2 regions of the Anoxybacillus sp. PDR2 genome follow, and region 2 is predicted to be linked to the other one. Evidence: riboswitches for the same ligand, from Rfam matches in the RefSeq annotation. Region 2 holds a riboswitch; the other holds the start of a gene.
What was found. A riboswitch is a leader RNA that binds a small molecule or an ion and turns the genes downstream of it on or off. The one in region 2 is predicted to bind S-adenosylmethionine.
Positions count from the first base shown of each region.

Region 1 (7,892 bases), 1.2 Mb from region 2:
CCCGTAGCGATCCGAAGGGGATCGCATGACCAATAAGCTATATCAATCCGGCTTATCAATTCATCCCAGTAAAATTTTAAACGGGCGCATCTGGAAAGGCAGACTGGGTTTATATAGAAATCCTCTTTTTTTACTCAACAGTTTATGAGAAACAATTTTTTCTCCCTCATCAATAAAACCATTGGCTCCCGGTCGGTCTCGTACGGCTTTATCCTTCCATTATTTATCTTGCTGCTGCAAATGATATTTTTTCATAAATTGTTCAGCTCTTCCGCGACGGTCCGTAAATTTTTGTTTCCCAGTATAAAAGGGGTGCGTATCTGAACTAATTTCCACTTTAATAAGCGGATATGTATTCCCGTCTTCCCATACGATCGTTTCGTTAGAAGATTTGGTCGATCCGCTTAAAAATTTATATTCACTGTTGACATCCATAAAAACCACTTTTTGATAGTTAGGATGAATGCCTGGCTTCATTTGAGAATCACTTCCTTTAGATTATTTTCAGCAAAGCGCTACTTCGTTTCGCGATGCAGCGTATAGCGCTTTAAACGTGGTGAATATTTTCTTAATTCTAAGCGCTCTGGATTATTTCGTTTATTTTTTGTCGTGATATAGTTACGGTCACCTGTCTCTGTGCACTGTAAAACAACTTTTACTCTCATGCCTAAGATCCCTCCAAACTGAAAATATTTGATACACCATTAAATCGTAATAATTACGATTTAACATATTCAACTTATCAAAAAAATAAGCAACTGTCAATCGTCAAGAAAGAAAGTCAGATTCGCCCTCTCATAGCTTAGAGAAAAAATCCTAAAAGTTGACGATCGCTTTGTCGTTCTCTCTTCTCCTTTTGTGGACAAATATAGATTTACTTTCGGGCCATCTATAAATAAAAATTTTTTCTTATTTTCCCTATAATGTAAGCGTTTTTATCTTTTTTTCATAAAAACCGATATTGACAATCAGCTTTATCGGAATTATGATGAGTATAAAAATTCCATAAACAAACCGCTTATCAAGAGCGACCGAGGGAACAGGCCCAATGACGTCCGGCAACCTCCCGCAATCGGGAACGGTGCCACATCCTGCAGAATGGCTTTCATTCTGAAAGATAAGTCTGGTATTTACATACCGATGCCTCTTTCTGAGTGAAAGAGGTTTTTTCTTTTATATGGAGGTCCATGCAAAAATTTTCGTTACCATATGAAAAGAGCCATCGCGAGACTTTTTGCAAATTCCATTCTTTTTAAAAAAGCTCGACTCTCAGGGGGGAAAGTGATGATTGAAATCAAGGATGTAACTAAAATTTACACATCGAAAAACAGGCAAGTCATCGGCGTCGATCACGTCTCTTTGACCATCCAAGCTGGAGAAATTTTTGGCGTCATCGGCTATAGCGGCGCCGGCAAAAGCACGTTGCTGCGCTGCCTCAACCTTTTGGAGCGGCCGACATCTGGACAAATTATGATAGACGGCGTTGATTTAACATCTTTAAACAGCGAACAGCTACGGCAAGCGCGTCTAAAAATCGGAATGATTTTTCAACATTTTTATCTTGTCAGTTCAAAAACAGTTTTTGAAAATATCGCATTCGCTTTAAAAGCCGCTAACAAACCGAAGGAGGAAATAGAGAAACGAGTCAATGAGTTGCTAGACATAGTCGGTCTGTCTGACAAGCGAGATGCCTACCCTGCCCAGTTGAGCGGCGGACAAAAACAGCGAGTCGGCATCGCGCGGGCGCTTGCGAATGATCCCAATGTCCTTTTGTGCGATGAAGCAACATCGGCACTCGATCCAAGCACAACCAAATCCATTTTGACACTGTTGAAAAAAATTAATCGCGAATTAGGCATCACTATTGTATTGATTACCCATGAAATGGAGGTAGTGAAAGATATATGCGATCGCGTCGCGGTTATGCAAAATGGAAAAATTATAGAATTAGGAACGGTATATGAGCTTTTTACCAATCCAAAGGAGGAATTAACGAAATCTTTCATCAATAGCATCCTGCAATTTGAAGTTCCTGACCATCTGTTGCAAAAACGGACAGGAACGATGGTGAAAATTTTATTCAAGGGAGAGAGCGCCGAAGAAGCGATCGTTTCCGATATGTTGCAAACCTTTAAAGTGAAAGGCAATATCTTACACGGGAAAATCGAATATATTCAAAACATCCCGCTCGGCGTCTTTATCATGGAGCTGACAGGAGAGCGCAAAGAAATTGAACGAGCGCTCGATTATATTTCCGAAAGAACCAATGGATTGGAAGTGATTGCGCATGCTGCTTAATGCTCTTATCGATCTTATTCCTGAACTAAACAAAGCGTTTTTAGAAACGATTTATATGGTCGCCATCTCTCTTTGTATCGCGATCCTTATTGGACTTCCGTTGGGGATTCTGCTTTTCGTCACGGATCGGGGCCTTTTTTTAGAAAATAACATCGTCAAATCCGTTCTAGGCTTTGCGGTCAATCTGATTCGTTCGATTCCGTTTGTCATCTTGCTCGTCGGGCTGCTGCCGCTGACAAGACTGATTACCGGAACCACCATCGGTCCTACTGCTGCCTCTGTCTCGCTGTCGGTTGCCGCCATTCCTTTTTTCGCAAGAATGGTAGAAACCTCATTGCGAGAAATTGAGAAGGGAGTGATTGAAGCAGCAATTGCCGTTGGGGCTACGCCGTGGATGATTATTAAAGATGTACTGCTGTCGGAAGCTCGCCCGGGCATCGTCCACGGGATCACCATTACAACGATTAGCTTAGTCGGATATTCTGCCATGGCCGGCATTGTCGGCGGCGGGGGCATTGGCGACTTAGCGATCCGTTTTGGCTATTATCGCTATGACAATACGGTGATGATTACAACGATCGTTGTTTTAATTTGTCTTGTTCAAATCATTCAATTTAGCGGTGAACGCATCGCCCGTCTTGTCGATAAACGGTAAAAAACAACGCAATCGATAAAATAATCAAGGGGGATTTCAACATGAAAAAACGACTGGTTTTACTTATTTGCCTTCTTTCCTTTTCACTTTTAGCGGCATGCGGCAATAAAGAAGCTGCTTCCGGAAGCACGCAGAAAAAAGAGCTGACGATTGGCGCAACTTCCGGTCCATACAGCGACATGGTCAACCAAGCGATCAAACCGCTGTTAGAAAAGAAAGGATATAAAGTCAAAGTAGTGGAATTCAGCGACTACATTCAACCAAATTTAGCTTTAGCCAATGGCGATTTAGACGCTAATTTATTCCAGCATAAAATTTATATGGAGACATTCGCTAAAGAGCATCATCTTGATCTTTCTGAAGTCATTATTGTTCCAACTGCTCCAATGGGGATTTATTCAAAAAAATTTAAATCACTAAATGAAATCAAGGATGGAAGCGAAATGGCGATTCCGAATGATCCTACGAACCTGGCAAGAGCACTACTAATCTTACAAGACCAAAAACTGATCCAGCTTGACTCATCCGTCAATCCGCTCACTGTTTCGGAAAAAGATATCAAAGAAAATGTCAAGCACCTTAAATTTAAACCGATTGAAGCAGGGCAATTGCCGCGGACAGTTGAAAGCGTCGATTTGGCGGCGGTGCCCGGCAACTTCGCTTTAGCGGCAAAAATGGACTTAAATGACGCTCTTGCCCTAGAAAATATGCCGGATGATTATCGCAATCGCATCGTTGTGAATACAAAAGATTTAAATCAACCGTTTGTCAAAGATATCCAAGCAGTGGTTCAATCAAAAGAATTTGAAAAAGTGATCGACCAAAATTTCAAAGGCTTTGGAAAGCCAAAATGGATGCTGGAACGAAAACAATAACTTCTCCCATACACGCCGTCTCCTCACGGCGTGTGTCTTTTTCACAGCATGGAAATAGACGTTTCGCCATCGAACCATTATAGTAAAAATAGATCGAAGAACAATAAAGAGGCGAGAACTATTGATACACATTCAAGGAGGCAGTACAGAATCTAGCAAAGCAAGCTAGGCGCTGTTTTTGGGCGGTTTTGTCACCTTCGCCAGCTTATATACGGCTCAGCCGCTCTTGCCGCTGTTCGCAAAAACCTTTCACATTTCTGCCGCTTCAGCTAGCTTAGCCATGTCTGTATCGACCGGTGCATTAGCCATTATCATTCTCCTTGCCGCGAGTACTCGGATCGCGCTGGAAAAAAGAGAGTGATGACCATCTCGTTGCTGTTAACATCGTTATTAACGATGGCAAGCACGCTACTCTCCCACTTTCCTTCTCTTGTGCTTGCGCGCGCGTTACTCGGTATGGCAGCTGCCGACGTCCCCTCTTTAACAATGGCTTATATTACGGAGGAATTTCAAGCAGAAGGAATTGGCAAAGCGATGGGGCTTTATTTAGCGGAACCAGCATTGGAGGCATGGCTGGACGAATAGCGATCAGGCTATTAACCGATTGGTTTTCATGGCGGACCGCACTGTTTTCCATAGGAGCCTTTTCGCTTTTATTAAGCGTTATTTTCGCCGTGATCCTGCCGGCGCCGCGCCATTCTGCCCCAAAGCCGTCTAGCGGCAAAACGGCTTTGGCGGCCTATGTTGTCCATTTGCGCCATAAACCGCTGATGTCGCTGATTATGCTCGGCTTTTTATTTATGGGAGAGTTTGTGACGCTGTACAACTATATTAGCTTTTTATTAAGTGAACCGCCATACTCATTAAGTCTATCCGTGCTTGGATTTTTGTTTATGGTGTACTTATTCGGAAGCTTCAGCTCTGTTTATATGGGAAAAAAAGCCGATTTATCTGGATATGCGCCCACATTAAGTCTATCGGTCACATGGACCATTCTCGGTGCCGCTATTCCCCTTATTCCTTCTGTTGCGATAAAGCTGATTGGGCTTTCACTATTTACGTTTGGCTGCCATTCGATCGCCAGCACATGGATTGGCAAATGCACAAGGCTCTATAAAGCGCAAGCAGCTTCTCTTTATCTGCTATTTTATTATGTAGGGTCGAGCTTGGCGGGGACAGCAGGAGGTTGTTTTTAGATGCATTTTCATTGGTTGGGTGTGATCGCGTTTATCATTGCTTTGCTGCTGTTAAGCTATCCGTTGATTAGATATGCCCAAAAGCATCTCCAATAAGTGTTCGTCCTGTCTGCTATCTTGTTCTTCCTAAAAGCGTTCCCGCTTTCTCCTTCAATAAAAAACGCCGGCGGATCTTCTGTTTCCGCTAGCGTTCCCCCATGCTTCAATCCCTAAAACAAACCTTCCGAAGGTAAGTTTCCTCAATGTCATCTAGTAGAGTCGGGCGGCCGAGTCTCGAAAAAGAGTTCACCTTGATCACACGAATCGATGACAACGGCAAGATCATACATATTTTCCCAACCGACACTCTTCCAAAGATCATTCATTTCGTCCTTAAAAGGACAAGAACGTGCAAGTTCCCTTCCTCTCATTGACTATGAATCGGCTCCAGACATGCACGAACATCATTTTTCGGTGAATTGACAATCGAATCTACTTCATACATGCTCATCTTTGCCGCGGCATATGGCTTAAGCAACGATTTCACATAATCGGTATCCTCTAGCTTTGCATCCAGCCATGCTTCATGCTGCTCTGGCGGCAAAATGACCGGCATCCGCTCATGAATGGGGCTGACCAATTCATTTGCTTCCGTTGTAATAATGGTACATGTATACAACGCCGTCCCTTGCTTGTCCCATTTTTCCCACAGCCCTGCAAAAGCAAAAGGCTCACCATTTCGCAACGTAAAACGATACGGAATTTTGTTCGTCCCTTCCTTTTTCCATTCGTAAAATCCGTCCGCTAAAATTAAACAACGGCGCCGTTTCAACGCTTGACGAAAACTCGCTTTTTCATCGACGGTCTCGCCTCTCGCATTGATCATCTTCCAGCCGATTTTCGGATCATTCGCCCAAGCGGGCACGAGCCCCCACCTCATCATTTTTCCGATCCTTATCCCATTCTCTTCAACAACCGTCAGCACCGCTTGGCTTGGCGCGATGTTAAAACGGGGCGATAGCGGTTCAGGAAAAACAAAATGAAACAACGCTTGCAACTGCTCCATATCAGCCGCCAACGAAAAACGTCCGCACATCCCAATCCCCTCCTTTAAATATATACTTATGTACAAGTATAACACTAAGAGGGAGCGATATGCGCGCTCCCTTTCATCTTTTGCTCCATTATGTCCATCCGTTTTCTCTACCTTGCGCTTTCCTCAGCTGCTTGCACTTGTATACGAACGCAATGCAAACCGCCAAAAGCGACGTGCCAGCCATAAAAACACAACAGCCAGCAATCCAGCAATAAGCGCAGTCGCCATATTCCATTTTCCCAGCAACGATAAAGCCGGCATATTCGTAATTACCGCCGCTGGCAGCACATAAGTCAAAATCACGCGCACCCAGCCGCGGTACATGCCGATCGGAAACCGCGCTGTTTCAAAGAAGGAATCAAAAATAAAAGATAAATCATCAATGCGGATCACCCAAAACGACGTCGTCATCAGCATCATCCATAACGAATAAATCAATACGAGCGACGAAGCCATCGTGATAAGAAAAACGAGTATATCAACCAATGATGGCATATAATGCTTTTCCGCTAGTCCATAGACGATCAGACCGAGACCAAGAGCAACATCAATCAAACGCCAAAACACTAAATGACGAAAGCTCACATAAAACATGCTATCAACAGGCTTGGTTAAAATATAATCAAGCGTGCCGCGGCAAACATGCTCAAGCAAACGCGGCATATTGGGACGCAAAGCAAAATCGATCCAGCCTTTCAATGTATTAAAGACGCCGAGCAGCACAAGTACATCCGCATATGTCCATCCCCCAAGCCGATCGGTCTGATAAAAAAAGATGTTGATAGTCAAAATCGCAATCCCAATGCCCAAAAAGCTGGAAATCAGATTCCCGAGAAACTCGCTGCGATATTCCAGCTCTTCAACAAAGCACGCCCGGAAAAATTCGCGGAAAATTCGCCAGTATCTGCCCATGCTCAACCACCTACCGCTTGATTTTTCTTTAATCCCGCTTTCCAGATCCATTGAAGCGCCATGATGAATATCACAGCCCAAACCGATGCGATCACAAAGCCTTGGCGCACCTCATGACCATTAGCGGCTTGGTTGATCAGATCAATCGGAAAACCGATCATGTAACGAAAGGGCAGGAAAATGCTCCATTGCTGCAAAAGCGGTGGAAGCATCGATAATGGCGCAATTCTCCCTGATAAAAATAAAGAGATAACTTCCAGCACGCTGTAGATAGCCGCAACTTTTGTTACCCAAAAACCAAGCAGCCCGCAAGTATAGCTAAGCAAGAAACGAAGCAGCGCGCCCATCAACACCGCCGCCAAAAATAACAACAGCTGACTCACTGATATCTCAACGTGCAGTGCCGGCACAAATAGCGCCGCCCCCGCCCATATCGGTATTAAGATAACAAGAAACAATAGCTTATACACTACATTCTCCGCAATCGCCCAATGGATCGGATGCAACGGCCGGATGATATAGTTGGAAAATGTCCCTTCGCGAATTTCGCGATCGAGCTCCCAAACATCCCATGCACTTGTCATTCTTTCTACAAAAATCACGGCCATAAAGTAAAAAAAGAACGCATCGCTTTGCGATGGATCAATGTTGATCCAAACAGCCATCGTAATCAAGGGCTGAGTGATAGCCCCGGTCATCCATACAATCGTAGCTAGGCGGTAAGCCAGCATTTCCATGTACTTCATCCGTAAAAGAGCAGCATATTTACGAACCATGGGATAACTCCTCCTGAAAGGCGCGCGTAATCACTTCTTCCATCGGCGGATCTTGAATGTTAATATCATGAACGTGGAAATGCTGCAAGAAATGCGCCGACACTT
Region 1 is NZ_CP047158.1:2,296,287-2,304,178, forward strand. It holds gene GRQ40_RS10965 (type B 50S ribosomal protein L31) at 220-477, opposite strand; gene rpmG (50S ribosomal protein L33) at 516-665, opposite strand; SAM riboswitch class I at 1,016-1,124, shown strand; gene GRQ40_RS10975 (methionine ABC transporter ATP-binding protein) at 1,285-2,298, shown strand; gene GRQ40_RS10980 (methionine ABC transporter permease) at 2,288-2,953, shown strand; gene GRQ40_RS10985 (MetQ/NlpA family ABC transporter substrate-binding protein) at 2,995-3,828, shown strand; partial or broken gene GRQ40_RS10990 (MFS transporter) at 4,001-5,120, shown strand; gene GRQ40_RS10995 (SOS response-associated peptidase) at 5,431-6,099, opposite strand; gene GRQ40_RS11000 (ABC transporter permease) at 6,223-7,011, opposite strand; gene GRQ40_RS11005 (ABC transporter permease) at 7,014-7,787, opposite strand; gene GRQ40_RS11010 (ABC transporter ATP-binding protein) at 7,777-7,892, opposite strand, start outside.
Region 1: linked by a shared signal. The riboswitch ahead of GRQ40_RS10975 (methionine ABC transporter ATP-binding protein) and the one ahead of GRQ40_RS05300 (hypothetical protein) in region 2 are both predicted to bind S-adenosylmethionine.

Region 2 (7,892 bases):
GACAAGTGGATGAAGATTTCCGTCCCCAGCATGGAAAATATTCGCGATTCGCAATCCATATTTTTCGCTTATTTGTCTAATTCGTTCTAGCACTTCCGGCAGCTTGCTCCGCGGAATCACCCCGTCTTGCACTAAGTAGTCCGGAGAAATCGCTCCCATCGCCCCAAATCCCGTTTTTCGATTCGCCCACCATCTTTCCCGTTCCTTCTCATCTTGGGCTACTTTCACTTCACGAACATTTCGGCTTCGGCATACCTTTAATATTTCTTGAATTTGTTCGTCGATACCAGCAGAAATACCATCTACTTCAATAAGCAAAAGCGCTTCAATATCTTTCGGATGCCCTACTGGAAACGCCGCTGCTTCCACCCCCTCAATCGCTGTTTTATCCATCATTTCAAGGGCAGCGGGAACAATTCCGGCGGAAATGATATCAGACACGGCTTGGCTGGCATCGGAAACTTTATCAAAATACGCCAGCACCGTTTGTTTCGCTTCAGGATTTTTTAAAATGCGAACGGTGATTTTCGTTACAATTCCTAACGTGCCTTCCGATCCTGTCAATATTCCAAGCAAATCATATCCAGGCGGATCAAGAACTCCGTTTGTGCTTATTTCAATCATTTCCCCATTTGGCAAAACAACTTCCAGCCCCAAAATATGGTTTGTCGTCACGCCATATTTTAAGCAGTGGGCTCCCCCGGCATTTTCAGCAACGTTCCCACCGATCGTACAACAATATTGGCTTGATGGATCAGGAGCATAATAATAGCCTTTATCAGCAATCGAATAGGTCAGCTTCAGATTTATAAAGCCCGGCTCGACCACCGCACGTCGATTTTCGAGGTCGACCGATACGAGCCGCTTCATTTTGGTTAAGCTAATGATCACCTCGCCATTTAACGGAATCGCTCCGCCGCTTAATCCCGTTCCTGCACCGCGGGCAAGAAAGGGCAAATCATGCTCATGGCAATATTTCACAATCTGCGCGACTTCCTCTGCGCTATTGGGAAACACGACTGCCTTCGGTAAATGGCGATGAATCGTAAAACCATCACAGTCATATGCAAGCAAATCTTCTTTTTTATAGAGAATCGCTGAAGTACCAACGATTTTCGCAAGATTTTCGATATGTGTATCCTTTATTTGCCCACCTTTTATCGCCATGATTCTCCCACCTTTTGTTGATCCTCTTTTTGGTATGCCCAATCAAGCAGCTGAACGGTATGCACAATTTTTTGGTTTCTTCCGTATTTCAGCACTCCCATCGCCATTTGTAGCATACAGCCGGGATTCCCCATCGAAATCATTTCGACCTCTTCAGGAACATGCTCCATTTTACTTTTTAGGACAGCTCCTGCCATTTCCGGATGAGTGATATTGTAAATGCCGGCACTTCCACAGCAACGGTCGGCATTCGGCATATGCACCATTTCCACCCCGGGAATGCTAAGAAGAATGTCGCGCGGCTCCCGGCGTATCCCTTGACCATGCGCTAAGTGGCATGCATCATGATACGTAATCCTTGTTTTGATTTCTGCTTTTGGCTTTTCATACCCTGTATCATAAAGATATTTAGAAATATCTTGTACCTTCGCAGCAAACCGTTCTGCTTTTTCACGCCACTCTTGATCTTCACGAAATAATTCTGGATATTCTTTCAACATGCAGCCGCAGCCTGCTGCATTCACAATGACTGTATCGGCATCTTTAAACGCTTCGATATTCTGCTTCGCCAGCTTTCTTCCTGTTTCGCGGTCGCCGGCATGAACATGCAGCGCTCCACAACACGTTTGATTTTGTGGGATTGTCACATTATTTCCATTGCGGGTTAATACACGAATCGTCGCTTCATTTATATCACTGAACATCACATCCATGACACATCCAGTTAAAAGGGCAACCGTCCGCTTCGTTTCCCCTTTCGCTTGAATCATGCCGGCCTGTTTGTATTTTTGGCGAACCGGCTGTTTGACTTTCGGTAAAATCGCTTCCATTTCCACTAAATGCTCCGGCATCATATGAATCAGCCGCGTCTTACGCGCCATCTTTTGCAACCCGCTCGTTTGGTAAAACTTCAACAACCTCCCTAATAAATGCAAGCGATTCGCATGCGGAAATACCCCCTCAAGAAAAAATTTGCTTACCGCTCCTTTCCATCCGGTCAATGGCATCGCTTGACGAATTTGTCCGCGCGCCTCTTCGATCAACCCTCCGACATCGACATCAGCAGGACAAGCGGTCGTACACGCGCGGCAATCAAGACACGCAAAAACCGGATCGGCAAACGCTTCATTCACTTCCAGCTTTCCTTCGGCAACCGATTTAATCAGATGGACGCGCCCGCGCGGAGAATGCTGTTCTTGCCCCGTTTGTTCATAAGTTGGACAGGATTCCAAGCACATGCCGCAATGAACACAATCGGCCCATTTGCTTTCATCAGGAGGGTCATTCCAAAGATAATTCCCCAAGCTCGCCGCTGTACATGCCGGTGCTTGTTTTACATCGTTCTCTCTTACACTCACATTATATCCCTCCTACAAATCGTCCATGATTAAGAGTAGAATGGGGATCTATTTTTGTTTTAATACCTTCTAATAGGAAGAAATAAGACGGTTTTTCACCCCAAACCTCTACTTTTTGCCGAAGCGCCAACGGCAAATGTTTCACAATCACGTATCCGCCAAGCGGGATCACAAACTGACGAAGCCGCTCAATGGCAGCAACAACCTCTTCGCCCGTCCCTTTGATATATATTTGACATAGTCCATGCCCAAGACCGCCATGCGCCTCAACAGCTATATTCATAGCGTCTTGTAAAATATGGCTTGCTTTTATGACTTGAAGAGCATCGAGATTGACAACGCCGATTTTCAAAGCAGCCTCTATTTCGTTGCTGCTTCCGCTTTCCCTCCCATTCGGAGCGATGGTGTAAAATTGTCTCCAAAATGCTCGCGCTTCTTTTAATGGTAAAATCGTTATGTTTGTTTTGGCTGGCTGAATGCGCTTGACAAAATTCTCCTGGTAATGGACAGCGCTTTCGACATCTTCAAAGCTGATCGCTACTGTATAAGCATGATTCCCTGTTAACCGCTCCGATAAAGAAGGGCTTAACAATTCCAGGGATGTCGGTTCCATCAACGAATCTAGCAATTCCACAGCAAAAGCGCGTATTTCTTCCATCTTTCCTTCTTGAAAGGATAATAGAATAAGGCTTTCATATTTCGGAAGCGGGCGAAGCTTCAACGTTACTTCCGATATCACTCCGAGCGTCCCCATAGAACCGATAAACAGCTTGTTCATATCATAGCCAGCCACATTTTTAACCACTTTGCCTCCCGAGCGGATAACCGTTCCATTCGGGTAAACAATTCTCATTCCAATGACGCTGTCGCGAGCAGAACCATAACGAAATCGTTTCGGACCACTGTCGTTCGCTGCAATAGCTCCACCAATCGTGGCATATTCTGGCCATATCGGATCCAACGCGATCGTTTGGTTATATTCGGCTAAATATTCCTGCAAAGATTGAAACGGTGTCCCCGCTTTAACCGTTAATGTCATGTCACCAACGTTATGCTCGACAACTCCTTTATATTCCGCCAGTGAAAGCAAAAGATCGGCGACTTCCGTTCCCCCGCCAAATCCTCTCTTCGTTCCGCCGCCGACAATCGTTACTTTTTTTCCATGGTTGTCTGCATACATTAAAACATTGGAAATCTCCTCTTCCGACTGCGGATAAACGGTGACCCGACCGCTATTTCCCAGCGGATGTCCCACATCTTCTTCTACTTGAACGTGGCTGTCGCGCAAAATCGCCTTTAATTCTGATAAAAATTCTGTGGCGAGCAATCCTCACACCCCTTATTGTTTTGTAATAAGAAACATCGTTTCTATAATTTCGTGCAACGAATCCTTTAAGCATGATCATTGAAATGTATACTACTTACCATTTATTTAATCACTTTTTCCACTATTTTTCAATTAATTTTTAGAATTTATAAAATAGTATAAATATATCATTTCCCCAGTGCTGATGATCTATTATGCTACTAAAAAACAGAATGATCTTCCTGCTTCTTCTCTCGAACAAGAAACGCCAGTGAACCTATTCATTTGCCCACAAAGCGTTCCTTAGATGAAAATAAATGGCTTGAACAGCTTTTTTGCCTGCGGGAGGGTCACATAATTAGCAACGCCTCCTTCTGAATCGTTACATTCACTGGAGTTTTCGTGAGAATCTCGCCATCGCTTTGGACAATTATCGGCGGTTCAGCGATAATTTCTACCTGTTTTCCTTTGATCATGGTGACACTTGGATGTGAAACATGCTTTCCTTTATACGCTTTTGGAAACGTGCGTAACAGCTCCCATTTTGTGACGCTATGTACGATACAAATGTCAAAAAGTCCGTCATCGTAACAAGCATCCGGACATATTTTAATCCCTCCGCCGTAATTCGGAGTATTAGCAATGGCAATGAACCATACATTTGAAAAAGATTGAACCTCCCCGTCAATTTTTAATTGAATGCGGACGGGACGATATTGGAATAAAGCATGCAAAACGCTCAATCCATAGGAAAGATCGCCTAACCTAACGAGATTTAATAAATCTTTATATTTAGCGGTATTGTTGATTTCGGCCACTTTGCCGTCAAATCCGATTCCCGTTACAGTCATGCAGTATTCTTCGCCAATTTTTCCAACGTCCATTTTTCTTTTCTTTCCTCTTAAAATACGTTCCAACGCCCTTTTATAGTCCATCGGTATATCAAGAGCCCTTGCTAAATCATTTCCTGACCCTGCCGGAATAATCCCTAAAGGTATATTCGAATGAATGAGCCCGTTTGCCACATCGTGGATTGTGCCATCGCCGCCAACGGCGACAACCGCATTGCATGCTTTAGAAGAAAACTCCTTCACTATTTCTACCGCATGTTTTGGACGTTCTGTAAAACGAACTTGATAATTTACCTGCTTCTCTTGAAGCAGCTTTTCAACCTTTTTCCAAACTTTCAGCCCTTTTCCGTTTCCTGAGATTTTATTAACAACAAAATAATAGATCATATCGATCGTTCCCTCTAATCAAAGATCGTAACATGAAAATCCCAAACAAGGTCCCGCTTTACATCGGGACGCTTGTTTTTCTCTTTTTACTTTACCGATTTGAGAATTCCGGCCATTTGCTGCTCGTGCCGAAGAAAAAATAAAGGCCCTACCGTTTTTCCTCATGAGCGGTACCCTAAGCGATGGCAACCGTCCTTTTTCTTGTTTCACTCCCTCTCACTAAGGTAAAGGTTTCGAAAGGATCAATGAGCATAGCGACATGCCATTTAGGAGACAAGAACCGCCCATTTCGCTGAGTCAATCTCATTCCGCTGACATTCGTTTCCATGTCTTTTCCTCGAATACCAGCATGCTCATCTATTTCGACTTCCATAGCTCCCTCTCCTTTTTCTTTTCTAACGTTTTTAATCAATCTGCCCGACCGGCAGCCCTTGCTCTCTTAGCTCCCGCCAAATGTAACGATCGAGCGCATAGGGCTCTTCTGCTTTGAACACTTCCACTTCCGCCAACGTAAGTAACAGTTGAAACGGTTTTCCAAATGCTTGCCCATACAATAGAAAAAAGTTCGTATGGTGATCAATGTAAAAAATCGCTGTAGAATCCCATTGACAAAGCTGACGTTTTACACCGTTGGCAACATGTAAAGCGAATGAAGCAGCTTTCATATGGCACGCCATGTACCTGCGGATCGTTTCGCTCATCATTCTCGCCCCTTTCTCAATAAGGATGGTCACAAACGGCTCTGCCAAAATAAAAAGCTCTTTCCGCCATGAATGACGCGAAAAGAGCTTGAAGCCGTCCTTATCATTCAAAGCGAAGCGCTTTGCGGGTAGGAGCACCTTGCGTCAAGCGCAGGTTGCTGTGAAGTCATTGAGCCCGATCTCTCGTTCACTCTTGATAAGACTTATTCAGTTATTCCTATGCTACCATTATTTTATGGAAATGACAACCATTTTTTAATTTCCAAAAACTAGGATTCATAACATCGAAATAACAAGGACTTCTTCATTACGATCGACCATCGTCGCCAGATCATTCGTCCTATTCCTAGCCCCCGCTAGATGATCCCCTTTCTTTTATAGGGACATATAAATGAACTTTACACTTTCCTTCCGGATCTGTTTCTGGATTATTCATACAAAATTCTAGGCACGGCCTATCATCCGCATCATACTCACTATTTGGCAACCACTGTCCAAATAAACTTTGATACGCAATCGCTAATTTATCAATCGTATCGTAAAACTGATATAAGGCATATAATCCGCCAGGTATTGTTTTATATTGAATATCGGGATCTTCATCTCCCTTGAAACCGGTCGGCAGCGTCACACACGCATCATAGCGGCAAGCAAATTCTTCTACAACAAGTGGATCATCCAATGAGATGCCAATAAAATCGTGCTCTGGCGGATACAATCCGTTTCGGTTTGCCCATTCGTTTAATTGATTCCATGCATAATACGTTTCTAAATAACTACCCACATGCCTAACAAAAGCCACTTCATAGTCAGGAAGCTCTTTAATCATTATATTCATGCTCCATATTCTCCTTAATAAATGATGGTTAGCGTAAGTATAACGGATCGGAGCAGACCATTCTTCTTGATTCTTGCTTATATCTAATGAAATATTGCGATTTTGATGTTTTTTTCTTACGTCACTGGGAACCATGTGAAAATGTTGTTTAAAAGCAGCATTAAAATTTGAAACGGAGCCAAAACCACAGAGATTGGAGATTTCCAAGATAGATTTAGTCGTTTCAGTTAAGTAATACACCGACTTTTGCAGACGAATTTTTTTCACATAAGACATCGGTGTCATTCCAACAATCGAAGTGAAGATACGATTAAAATGATATTTCGAAAAATGGGAAACGTTGGCTAATGTATCAAGATGAATAGGCTCGTCATAATGATCATGAATATACTTGACGGCTCTTTCAATTCTTTCATAATAATCCCTTCTCATTTCATTGCCTCCTAATATTCGCTGAACCCTACTCTTTCACTAATAGTATCGCATGGGAGCTATCACGATTTTCCCTCGTTCTTCAGTGGCAACTCTAACACCATTATGTTTGTAAATAATTCTAATTGCACCGTTTCTAATGACTGTTCTTGAAGTGCCGTTCTTCATTACATCTTCAACAACATTTGTCGGAATCCCTCCCGTTTGATGCCCTCTTGCATATCCTATTGGCTGTCCAGTCACTGCCGCATTTTCCGAAACCGAAAGTACTTTTCCCCATGGATCATAGCTATAATTCGCGACCGTCGTTCCATTTTCATCGACAATGCGGATAACATAGCCGCGGTAGTTGGTGACATAATAGAACGGATCGCCGTTTTGGTTCGTCACCGTATTCGGTTTGTCGCTCGTCCATACGGTTTGGCCGTTGTCGTTGGTAATGCGGATTAAGTCCGAACCGTCATAGTGATAATGGTACGTCACGCCATTGACCGTTTTCGTTTCTCTCCGTCCATCTGGGCGATACGTGAAGCTGGCGACCGTGTTGCCGTTTACGTCTTTGACTGAAAGCAGGCGTCCTTCTCCGTCCCATGTGTATTGGTAGCGGTCGTCCTCGAGAAGATTGCCGGCGTCATCATATGTGAACCCTTCGATTTTTCGACAAGTGGCTGACCCCCTAAACTAAAACGAGACAACAGATTTCAGGCATGTTTCGCAGTCCCGAAGATGTTCATATTTTTGCCTCATGCGCAGCATTGTCGACTCCTTAACTTAAAAAGAGCGATTCCATCATTGAAAATACCCTTTTGGTTTTGATTATTCCAGAATTTATCTAGTAATAAGCTGAATAGT
Region 2 is NZ_CP047158.1:1,086,568-1,094,459, reverse strand. It holds gene GRQ40_RS05325 (FAD-binding oxidoreductase) at 1-1,167, opposite strand, end outside; gene GRQ40_RS05320 ((Fe-S)-binding protein) at 1,158-2,525, opposite strand; gene GRQ40_RS05315 (FAD-binding oxidoreductase) at 2,527-3,852, opposite strand; gene GRQ40_RS05310 (diacylglycerol/lipid kinase family protein) at 4,182-5,069, opposite strand; gene GRQ40_RS05305 (hypothetical protein) at 5,245-5,442, opposite strand; gene GRQ40_RS05300 (hypothetical protein) at 5,474-5,818, opposite strand; SAM riboswitch class I at 5,868-5,973, opposite strand; gene GRQ40_RS05295 (AraC family transcriptional regulator) at 6,117-7,040, opposite strand; gene GRQ40_RS05290 (hypothetical protein) at 7,080-7,523, opposite strand; partial or broken gene GRQ40_RS18950 (hypothetical protein) at 7,590-7,694, opposite strand.